Regions from separate parts of the Stenotrophomonas sp. YJH_SMC_69 genome, predicted to be linked through region 1. Evidence: riboswitches for the same ligand, from Rfam matches in the RefSeq annotation. Region 1 holds a riboswitch; the other holds the start of a gene.
The links. Region 1 has a riboswitch for glycine ahead of gcvP (aminomethyl-transferring glycine dehydrogenase). Riboswitches for the same ligand answer to the same signal wherever they lie in the genome.

Region 2: linked by a shared signal. The riboswitch ahead of AC5P8F_RS04105 (trimeric intracellular cation channel family protein) and the one ahead of gcvP (aminomethyl-transferring glycine dehydrogenase) in region 1 are both predicted to bind glycine.

What each region holds. Positions count from the first base shown of each region.
Region 1 covers NZ_JCAFTS010000013.1:94,562-99,855, forward strand. The annotation lists gene AC5P8F_RS18680 (VOC family protein) at 1-381, shown strand, start outside; gene gcvP (aminomethyl-transferring glycine dehydrogenase) at 473-3,340, opposite strand; glycine riboswitch at 3,403-3,505, opposite strand; gene AC5P8F_RS18690 (multidrug effflux MFS transporter) at 3,805-5,031, shown strand; gene AC5P8F_RS18695 (siderophore-interacting protein) at 5,172-5,294, shown strand, end outside.
Region 2 covers NZ_JCAFTS010000002.1:211,516-216,809, reverse strand. The annotation lists gene AC5P8F_RS04125 (NAD(P)/FAD-dependent oxidoreductase) at 1-193, shown strand, start outside; gene AC5P8F_RS04120 (hypothetical protein) at 286-702, opposite strand; gene AC5P8F_RS04115 (nuclear transport factor 2 family protein) at 706-1,137, opposite strand; gene AC5P8F_RS04110 (GIY-YIG nuclease family protein) at 1,282-1,557, opposite strand; glycine riboswitch at 1,598-1,687, shown strand; glycine riboswitch at 1,701-1,806, shown strand; gene AC5P8F_RS04105 (trimeric intracellular cation channel family protein) at 1,886-2,503, shown strand; gene AC5P8F_RS04100 (3-deoxy-7-phosphoheptulonate synthase) at 2,766-3,839, opposite strand; gene AC5P8F_RS04095 (hypothetical protein) at 4,134-4,391, opposite strand; gene AC5P8F_RS04090 (DUF6616 family protein) at 4,482-4,820, opposite strand; gene AC5P8F_RS04085 (DNA alkylation repair protein) at 4,869-5,294, opposite strand, start outside.

The DNA of each region.
Region 1 (5,294 bases):
ACCGGCCAGGCCGAGGCCGCGCTGGCCCTGTACGCCGAAGCCTTTGCCGATTTCCGGCTGCTGGCCCTGCAACGCCATCCCGAGGGGGCCGGCGCCGGCGTGCCGGGGCAGGTCCGCCAGGCCATCTTCCTGCTCGGTGGCACCCACTACCTGTGCTTCGACAGCCTGGACGTGCACGATTTTACCTTCTCGCCGTCGATCTCGCTGTTCGTCGAGTGTTCCGGTGCCGAGCAGTTCGAGCGCGCGGCACGCGTGCTGGGTGAGGGCGGCCATTGGTTGATGCCGGTGGGCGACTATGACTTCAGCAATCGCTACGGCTGGGTGCAGGACCGCTTTGGCGTGTCGTGGCAGTTGAGCCTGGGGCAGATGCCGGACCCGTGATCGGATGCTTGTGGGTGTGGGCCTTGGTCCACACGCCCCATGAAAACGGCCCGCTTGCGCGGGCCGTTTTCTTTACCGATGCAGTGAGGAATCACGCCTCGACTTCATCATCCTTGTAGGCATCGACCGGGATGCAGGCGCACATCACGTTCTTGTCGCCGTACACATTGTCGACACGCGCCACCGGCGGCCAGTATTTGCTCTGCTTCAGGCTGGCCAGCGGGAAGGCGGCCAGTTCACGCGGGTAGGCGTGGGTCCACTCGCTGGCGGTCACTGCGGTGGCAGTGTGCGGCGCGTTCTTCAGCGGGTTGTCCTCGCGGTCGAGGCGGCCGTCTTCGATCGCGGTGATCTCCTCGCGGATCTGGATCATCGCGTTGATGAAGCGATCCAGTTCGTGCAGCGATTCGCTCTCGGTCGGCTCCACCATCAGCGTGCCGGCCACCGGGAAGCTCAGGGTCGGGGCGTGGAAGCCGAAGTCGATCAGGCGCTTGGCCACGTCCTCGGCACCGATGCCGCTGGTCTTCTCCAGCGGGCGCACGTCCAGGATGCACTCGTGCGCCACCAGGCCGTTACGGCCGGTGTACAGGGTCTTGAAGTGCGGGGCCAGGCGCTTGGCGATGTAGTTGGCGTTGAGCTGCGCGACCTGGGTGGCCTTGCGCAGGCCGTCGCGGCCCATCATTGCGATGTACATCCAGCTGATCGGCAGGATCGAGGCGCTGCCGAAGCTGGCCGCGCTGACCATGCCGACCGGGCCGTTGTCACCCAGCTTGCCCGGCAGGAACGGGGCCAGGTGCTCCTTGACCGCGCACGGGCCGACGCCCGGGCCGCCACCGCCGTGCGGGATGCAGAAGGTCTTGTGCAGATTCAGGTGCGAAACGTCCGACCCCCACTTGCCCGGCTTGGCCACGCCGACCAGGGCATTCATGTTGGCACCGTCGGTGTACACCTGGCCGCCGTGCTTGTGGATGATCTCGCAGATCTCCACCACCTCTTCCTCGAACACGCCGTGCGTGGACGGGTAGGTCATCATGATCGCGGCCAGGCGGTCGCTGTACTTCTCGGCGTTGAGGCGGATGTCCTCGACGTCGACGTTGCCGTTGGCATCGGTCTTGGTCACCACCACCTTCATGCCGCACATCTGCGCCGAGGCCGGGTTGGTGCCGTGCGCCGAATCCGGGATCAGGCAGATGTCGCGGTGGCCTTCGCCGCGCGAGCGGTGGTAGGCGCGGATCGCCAGCAGGCCGGCGTACTCGCCCTGCGCGCCGGAGTTCGGCTGCAGGCTGACCGCGTCATAGCCGGTGCATTCCACCAGCATCGCTTCCAGCGTGTCGATGAGTTCCTTGTAGCCCAGCGCCTGGTCGGCCGGCACCAGCGGGTGGATCTGCGAGAACTCCGGCCAGGTCACCGGGATCATCTCGGCGGTGGCGTTGAGCTTCATGGTGCACGAGCCCAGCGGGATCATCGTGCGGTCCATCGCCAGGTCCTTGTCGGCCAGCGAGCGCAGGTAGCGCAGCAGTTCGTGCTCGCTGTGGTGGGTGTTGAACACCGGATGGGTCAGGAATGCGGACTGGCGCAGCAGGCCGGCCGGCAGCGCATCGGCGGTGCTGGCATCCAGCGCGTCGACGTCGGCCTGCGCACCGAACACGGCGGCCAGTGCGACCACGTCGGCGCGGGTGGCGGTCTCGTCCAGGCTGATGCCGACCGAGTCGCTGTCGATCGCACGCAGGTTGTAACCGGCGGCGCGGGCCTTGGCGTGAATCTCATCGGCGTGCACGCCGGTGACATGCAGGGTGTCGAAGAAGTCGCCACCGACCTGCACGCCGGCCTCGCGCAGCGCGGCGGCCAGGATCGAGGCCAGGCGGTGGGTGCGCCGGGCGATGCGGGTCAGGCCTTCCGGGCCGTGGTACACGGCATACATCGAGGCCATCACCGCCAGCAGCACCTGTGCGGTACAGATGTTGGAGGTGGCCTTCTCGCGGCGGATGTGCTGCTCGCGGGTCTGCAGGGTCAGGCGGTAGGCCGGGTTGCCCTGGGCATCGACCGAGACGCCGATCAGGCGGCCCGGCATCGAGCGCTTGTAGGCGTCGCGGCAGGCCATGAATGCGGCGTGCGGCCCGCCGAAGCCGAACGGCACGCCGAAACGCTGGCTGTTGCCGACCACGATGTCCGCACCCCATTCGCCCGGGGCGGCCAGCAGGGTCAGCGCCAGCAGGTCGGTGGCCACGGCCACCAGGCCGCCGCGCGCGTGCACGGCCTCGACCAGCGCCTTGTAGTCGCCGATCTGGCCGAAGGTGTCCGGGTACTGCAGCAGCAGGCCGAAGGCTTCTGCTTCCAGTGCCTCGGCCGGGGTGCCGACGCGCAGCACGATGCCCATGGGCTCGGCGCGGGTACGCAGCAGTTCCAGGGTCTGCGGGTGCACGGCGTCGTGCACGAAGAAGGTGTCCGACTTCGACTTGGCCGAACGCTTGGCCAGGGTCATCGCTTCAGCTGCGGCGGTGGCTTCGTCCAGCAGCGAGGCGTTGGCGATTTCCATGCCGGTGAGGTCGGCGCACAGGGTCTGGAAGTTGATCAGCGCTTCCATGCGGCCCTGCGAGATCTCGGCCTGGTACGGGGTGTAGGCGGTGTACCAGGCCGGGTTTTCCAGGATGTTGCGCAGGATCACGTTCGGCGTGTGGGTACCGTAGTAGCCCTGGCCGATGAAGCTGCGCAGCACGGTGTTCTTGTCGGCGATCGCACGGATCTTCGCCAGTGCCTGCACTTCGGTCATCGATTCCGGCAGTGCCAGCGGCGCCGGCGACTTGATCTTGGCCGGTACGATGGCATCGGTCATCGCATCCAGCGACGCGTGGCCGACGACGTCGAGCATCTGCGCGATCTCGGCATCGTTGGGGCCGATGTGGCGCTCGACGAACGCATTGTGGTGCTCGAGCTCACGCAGGGAAGGGGTGTTCTGGGACATGGCGAAGGATCCGTCAGGAAAGGGCACACGCACGGGCACAAGCCGCCGGTCGGCGGTCTGCGGGGCGCCCCTCTGTCCTTTTGCCTGAGAGTTTGGAAGCGCGGAAAACCGCGGCTTCGTGCCCCTTCGGCGCCGGATCGAACCGGTCTCTCCAGAGTTGTGTTACGGGTGGTATCGGGCCTGAGCGATTACGGGCGTTGCGCCTTCGGCAGCGGTGTTCCGCTTCTCCCACCGTGTTGCCCGCCGATTATAGCCCGTTGCGGGCGCGCCAGCCGCCTGCGGGCCCGGCCGCGGCGCCTGAATGGCCGATGGCCCGCCCGTGCGTTTTGTGCACTGCTGCATGGCATCAGGCGCAATCCCCACCTATGATGGGCGGATACCCGAATTCATCTGGCGCCGTCCCTGCTGCAGGGGACTGGCGCCCGCCGTGCGTGCCGCGCATGGCCCTGCCGGACGCCTTCTCCATGACCGCCGCTGTTGCTCCTTCCACCCGCCGCATGGCCCTGCTGCTCGCCGGCCTGGCCATGTTCGGTCCGTTCTCGATCGACACCATCTTCCCAGCGTTCCCGCAGCTGGCCCAGCGCCTGGCGGTGGACGAGGTGGCGGTGCAGCAGACCATCAGCGTGTACCTGCTGTTCTACGGCCTGATGAGCCTGGCACACGGCCCGCTGTCCGATGCCTGGGGCCGCAAGCGGGTGATCCTCGGCGGCCTGGTGGTGTTCGTCGGCGCCTCGGTCGGCTGTGCGCTGTCCACGGATCTGACCACGCTGCTGGGGTTCCGCGCCCTGCAGGGCCTGTCCGCAGGCGTCGGCATGATCGTCGGCCGCGCGGTGATCCGCGACCTGTACCACGGTCACGACGCGCAGCGGCTGATGAGCCAGGTGTCGATGCTGTTCGGCATCGCCCCGGCGATCGCGCCGATCATCGGTGGCTGGATCCTGCTCAGCGGTGCTGGCTGGCCGCTGATCTTCTGGTTCCTGGTGGTGTTCGCACTGGTTCTGCTGGCGGCCACCGCCCGCTACCTGCCGGAGACCCATCCGCTCGAAGCGCGCGTTCCGTTGTCGCCGCGGGTGCTGATGCGTGATTACGTGCGCATCGGTTTCAATCCGCGCTTCCTGCGCCTGGCGCTGGCCGGCAGCATCGGTTTCGGTGGCATCTTCCTGTACATCTCCTCGGCACCGGTGTTCGTGATGCAACACCTGCACCTGGGCGAGGGCGGTTTCGCCTGGCTGTTCATCCCCACCATCGGCGGCATGACCACCGGCTCGTTCCTGTCCGGGCGCATGGCCGGGCACACCACGCCCACCCGCCAGGTATCCATTGGTTTCGGCCTGTGCGCGCTGTCGGTGCTGCTGAACGTCGGCTACGTGGCGCTGGCGCCGCAGTTCGTGCTGCCGTGGGCGGTGCTGCCGATCTTCCTGGGTGGCATGGGCATGGCGCTGATCTTCCCGATCCTGGCGCTGGCGGTGCTGGACATGTACCCGCACCAGCGCGGCCTGGCCTCGTCGCTGCAGGCCTTCGTGCAGCTGATGATCAGCACCGTGGTGGCCGGCGTGGTGTCGCCGCTGCTCAGCGCCAGCCCGCTGCACCTGGCGTTGGGCCAGGCTGGGTTCTTCGGCGCCGGCTTCGTGTTCTGGTACTGGGAACACCGGCGCGAACGCGCGGCGCAGGCAGCCTGCACGGGTCACTGAGCAGCGCGCAGGGGTAGGGCAGGCTACGACGCCCGCAACGCTTGCGACGGGAAACCGCCGGACTAGGCTGGACACTCCAGCCAGCCGGTGCGCAGGTGCACGACAGCCAGCCGATCCACTGTCGTTGCATGAGGTTCCCCATGGCTGCGCAGCAGACCTACCGCCTGTTCGAGGTGGCGCTGAAGGAGCGCCGCGTTCTTTCCCCTTCCCTGGACCGCATGGTGTTCACCGGTGCCGATGTGGCGCGGATGACGACCGGAGGG
Region 2 (5,294 bases), on a different contig from region 1:
GCACCTGGGCCGGCTGCAGCTCTCCGGCGTGCTGGCCTGGTGGTTCTGGCTGGCCGCGCACGTGTTCTTCCTGATCGGCTTCCGCAACCGCATCGTGGTGCTGCTGAACTGGGCGGTCGCGTACTGGAGCTACCAGCGCAGCGCGCGCATCATCTTCGGTGATGACCAGGACGACCGGCGGCCGAGGCGGTAAGGCCGCACGCAACAGGGGTCGGATCCCTTTCCGCGGGAAAGGGCTCTGACCCCGTCAACAAACATGGAGCGCCATCCGCGCATGACGTGGATCTACTTCCGGCAGAAGTCCTCCTTCCTCGCGGTGTCCGCAATCTGCGCGGTACTCCAATGCCGGGTGATCCAGATCGCCAACGCGGTGCTGCTGAGATGCCAGCGCAGCATGCCGCGCCGAGGTTGCCGCCACAGGTGGCGCCGGGCAATCCAGAAGGCCTCCCGCTCCACTTCAGGCACCTTGTTCTTCATCCCGTCCTTGTCGAAGAACTGGGCGGTGAAGCGCCAGGGGTTCATCGGCTGGTATCCCGCCCGTGGCTCACCGCTGCACGCAGCCACGCCACTGGGCGCGCGGTCGGCCGGCTTCGGCCGACCGTCCACCAATGCCAGCCCGAGCAGATACAGCAGGCCAGGCAGCAGCGCGATGCCGGCGACCAGCACGACGACGGAGATCCATGCGTTGCCGGCGGCACGCATCGCTCAGTGCGCCTTCGGTTTCGGGTACCACAGTGCGTTGACGATGACCCAGCGCTGGTCGAAACGCCCCATGTGGAAGTAGTCGACGAACCACGGGGTTTCCAGCCGCACCGAGGCCGCGTTGCCGGTCACGTCCAGCACCGTGCAGCGGCGATCCCATTGATCCTTCGGGGTCTTCAGCGCGCCCTGTTTCGTCAACGAGACCAGCTCTTCCTTCGACATCCGGCGCAGGCCCAGGCGCTCGTCGGGTGTATCGCCGAGCACAGCGCGCTTGGCCAGGTCCGGATGCAGGGAACGGGCGACGCGCTGCGGGTCGGCCTCCAGCTGGCCATCGACGTAGTCGTGGCAGGTGGCTTCGATGGCCGCGATCGTGGCGGCGTCGGCGGCAGGGCTCGTTGATGCGGAAAGCGCGAACAGCAGGGCAATCGTGGACATCCGGGTCTCCGGCTCTGGGCGCGGGGCGATCATCGCATGGGCCGGGTAGCCCATCCACGCAGGGCGTGGATCTACTGTAGAGCCGAGCCCGTGCTCGGCTCCCGCATCGGGCAGACGGAACAACAGCCGAGCGTGGGCTCGGCTCTACAGAAGCGCAGGATCCGTTGCCTGCAGCCAGGCCAGCTTGCGTTCGCGGGGCTGCTGCTTGAGTTGCCACTCGGCCCGCGAGGCGGCGGCCCGGTCCGGGTATTCGCGCACGGCCAGCACGCGCAGCGGCGGCCGGGCCCGGGTGTAGCGCGCGCCCTTGCCGGCCTGGTGGGCGGCGAAACGCGCCTCCACATCGGTGCTGATGCCGGCGTAATAGCTGCCATCGCGGCATTCGAGCAGGTACAGGAACCACGGGCGGACGGACGAGGCCATGCCTGGATTATGCCGTGCTGCACTGCAGCGGATATACTGGCACCCGAATGCAGGAGAGAGGCGCCGCGCTGGCGCCCGCCGAAGGCGCAGGCTCCCATGATCGCTCAGGCCGGTGGGCTGGAATCCCACCAACCATGCATTCGACTCGCCGAGCTGGAGAGAGGTCACCGGGCATGCCCGGGACGATCCGCCGAAGGGGCACGCGGCCCATGCCGCTGAACTCTCAGGCAAAAGGACAGCGGGAGCGGCACCGGTCATCGTCCCGTCATTGCGCAGGCAGTGGCGGCGGTCGCGCATGGCCGGCCCCACCGCGCCCGGAGCCTGTCCCATGCTGCTGTCCATCATCTACCTGATCGCCATTTCCGCCGAAGCCATGACCGGCGCACTGTCCGCCGGCCGCCGCCGCATGGACCTGTTCGGCGTGGTCATGATCGCCTGCGTCACCGCCCTCGGTGGCGGCTCGCTGCGCGACATCCTGCTCGGCCACTATCCGCTGGGCTGGGTGAAGCATCCCGAGTACCTGGGCTTCACCGTATGCGCGGCGCTGATCGCCACCTGGGTGGCGCGCTGGATGCACCACTTCCGCCGCACCTTCCTGGTGCTCGATGGCCTGGGCCTGATCGCCTTCACCCTGATCGGCTGCTCGATCGCGCGCGAAGCCGGCCATGCAATGCCGATCGTGCTGATCGCCGGCATGCTGACCGGCGCGTTCGGCGGGGTGCTGCGCGACATCCTCTGCAACGAGGTGCCACTCATCTTCCAGAAGGAGCTGTACGCGATCATCGCGCTGCTGACCGGCGCGGCCTATCTGTTGCTGCTGCACTGGGGCGTGGCCGATGCCACCGCGATCCTGTGCTGCCTCGGCGGCGGCTTCGCGTTGCGCCTGCTGGCGATCCACTACCGCTGGGAAATGCCGAAGTTCGTGTACCACGACGAAGTGCATTGAGCCTCTTCGTAAAGTCGAGCCATGCTCGACTGCTCTTTGCAGCAAACCAACGCGCTTCGCGCGCAGGTCGGGCATGGCTCGACGCTACAGGAAGCGGTATCACCACCCCGGCGATGTACCTGGCGCTGTCGCTCATGCGCAGCGCCAGGCGCATCGCCGGTGCAGATGGGCCGGCCTCCAACTCTGACCGGCCCTGATCGCGGCCGCACCCCCGCAGGCGCTGGCCGCCATCCACACACGTGCCGCACTCAGGCGGTTTCGATCAGGCTGCTTCGGACACCTTCACGTCGCGACGGGCGCGCACGGCCGCAGCCAGACGCTCCAGCACCGTCACGGTGGTGTCCCAGTCGATGCAGCCATCGGTGATGCTCTGCCCGTAAACCAGCGGCTGGCCTTCCACCAGTTCCTGGCGGCCACCGACCAGATGGCTCTCGATCATCACGCCAACGATGCGCTGTTCGCCGTCTTCCAGCTGAACAGCGATGTCCTCGATCACCTTCGGCTGGTTCTCGGGGTTTTTCAGGCTGTTGGCGTGGCTGGCGTCGATCATCAGGCGCGTCGGCAGCTTGGCCTTGGCCAGCACCTGGCAGGCGTCGGCGACGCTGCCGGCGTCGTAGTTCGGCTGCTTGCCGCCACGCAGGATCACATGGCAATCCGGATTGCCGGTGGTCGACACGATGGCGGTGCCGCCCTGCTTGGTGACCGACAGGAAGTGATGCGGATTGGACGCCGCACCCACCGCGTCAGCGGCGATCTTCACGTTGCCATCGGTGCCGTTCTTGAAGCCGACCGGGCACGACAGCCCCGAGGCAAGCTCACGATGCACCTGGCTTTCGGTGGTACGCGCGCCGATCGCGCCCCACGCCACCAGGTCGGCGATGTACTGCGGCGAGATCACATCGAGGAATTCGACACCGGCCGGCAGGCCGAGCTTGTTGATGTCGCGCAGCAGGCCGCGGGCGATGCGCAGGCCCTTGTCGATCCTGAAGCTGCCGTCCAGGTCCGGGTCGTTGATCAGGCCCTTCCAGCCCACCGTGGTGCGCGGCTTCTCGAAGTACACGCGCATGACGATTTCCAGTTCGCCGGCCAGCGCGTCGCGCAGCGGCTTCAGGCGCTGGGCGTATTCGATGGCGGCCTTCGGGTCGTGGATCGAGCACGGGCCCACCACCACTGCCAGGCGGTCGTCACGGCCGTGCAGGATCTGGTGCAGGGCCGCGCGCGAGGCGCTGACGGTGTCGGAGGCTTCATCGTCACAGGGCAGCATCGCCAGCAGCTGGGCAGGCGGTGTCAGCGGTTCGATGGTGCGGATACGCAGGTCGTCGGTGTGCGGGGGCATTGCAGGAGATCTCCGGAACGTTGGGGTCCCCAGCGTGGCGGCATGAAAAAAGCCGCCAGGTTCGCTGGCGGCTTTCGGGAATGCGTCTGAAGCTTTCTTCAGGGTGAGCGCAGTCCTTCCTCCGCCAGTGGCTTCGGAAAGTAATACCAGTAAAAGCGGGTGGCGGCTGCGTTCATGGGGTGTATTGATAGCACAGCTTTTGCGCAGTGCAAAATGTTTCATCCGCAACCGGGGGTGCGGTTCAGCGAGGCGCGCGCCAGCGCTGCCCACGCGGCAGCAGCCACGCAAAGCTGCTCATTTGCCATGCACTTCCACGTCCAGCAGCAGGCCTTCGTGGATGTCGGCCCAGCGCTCCAGCACGCGGTCCAGCTCCTGCCTGGCCTCGTCCAGCTGCTCGGGATTGAGCAGGGAACGGGCGGTGTAGAGGTCGGAGACCAACCGCCGCAGGGCCGCCTCCGGGATGGCCACCGACGGCCCTTCCCGCCCCGGCAACTGCAATGCCGGGCTGTCGCCAAGCGGGCCGAACAGCGTGACCTGGAGCGTGCTCTGCATGATCAACTTCCCTGCGGATGGACATGGGCAATGTCCTGTTTACCGCGTCCGGGTGACAGGCGCATGTGCCATGCGCGTCCGGAGACGCTGCTACAAGGCGGCCAGGTCGGCAAGGTGCTGCCCCATCCCATCGTCTGCGCCGACGGCGTTGATGGTGGCGAAGTACTGATGCCAACCGGTGGCGGCAATGCCGGCCACCAGCGCATCGGCGTCCGCGCGGCTTGCACAGCGCCAGACCGCATAGAACTGCTCATCGCTGCCGTGCTGTACGCCCCTGGCAATGCGGCCCATCGCCAGCAGTGTGATGCGGACTGGATCGAACTGCTGCATGCCTGCACCGATACGGGCGAAGAAGGCATTCCGCTGCTCGGGCTGGAGCGTGGTCCAGGCGGGGGTGGCGGTATAGAGCTCGATGAAGGTGTGCGACATGCTGCTTCTTCCTTGAAGGTTTGGGGGGGTGCCGGCCAGCGGCCGGCACTACCGGAGCGAGCGCATGGCGCGTTTGCGGATGTAGGCATTGGCATCGCCACGGTGCTGCTGTTGCCAGCGCGCGCACAGCGCACGCAGCCACTGCGGCTGTGTCTTGCCGGCATCATTGAGCCAGTTGCCGACCGAGTCCTGCACATAGCGCTCCGGGTCGTCGGCGAGTGCCTCCAGCATCGCCTCTGCAAGTTCCGGCTGCCGCTTGAACAGCGCGACATGTGTGGCCCACACGCCGCGCGGGCGCAGCGCTTCGCAGGCGAAGCGGCGCAGGTACGGCGATCCTTCCTGCGTCCATGGTTGCAGGTACTCCAGCGCCTGCAGTGGTGCGGCAACAATGTCGGCACGCAGCGCCAGCCACGCCCATTCGCGCACGCCGAAGTGCGGGTCGTCAGCCAGTGGCCGCATCGCCTGCAGCTTGGC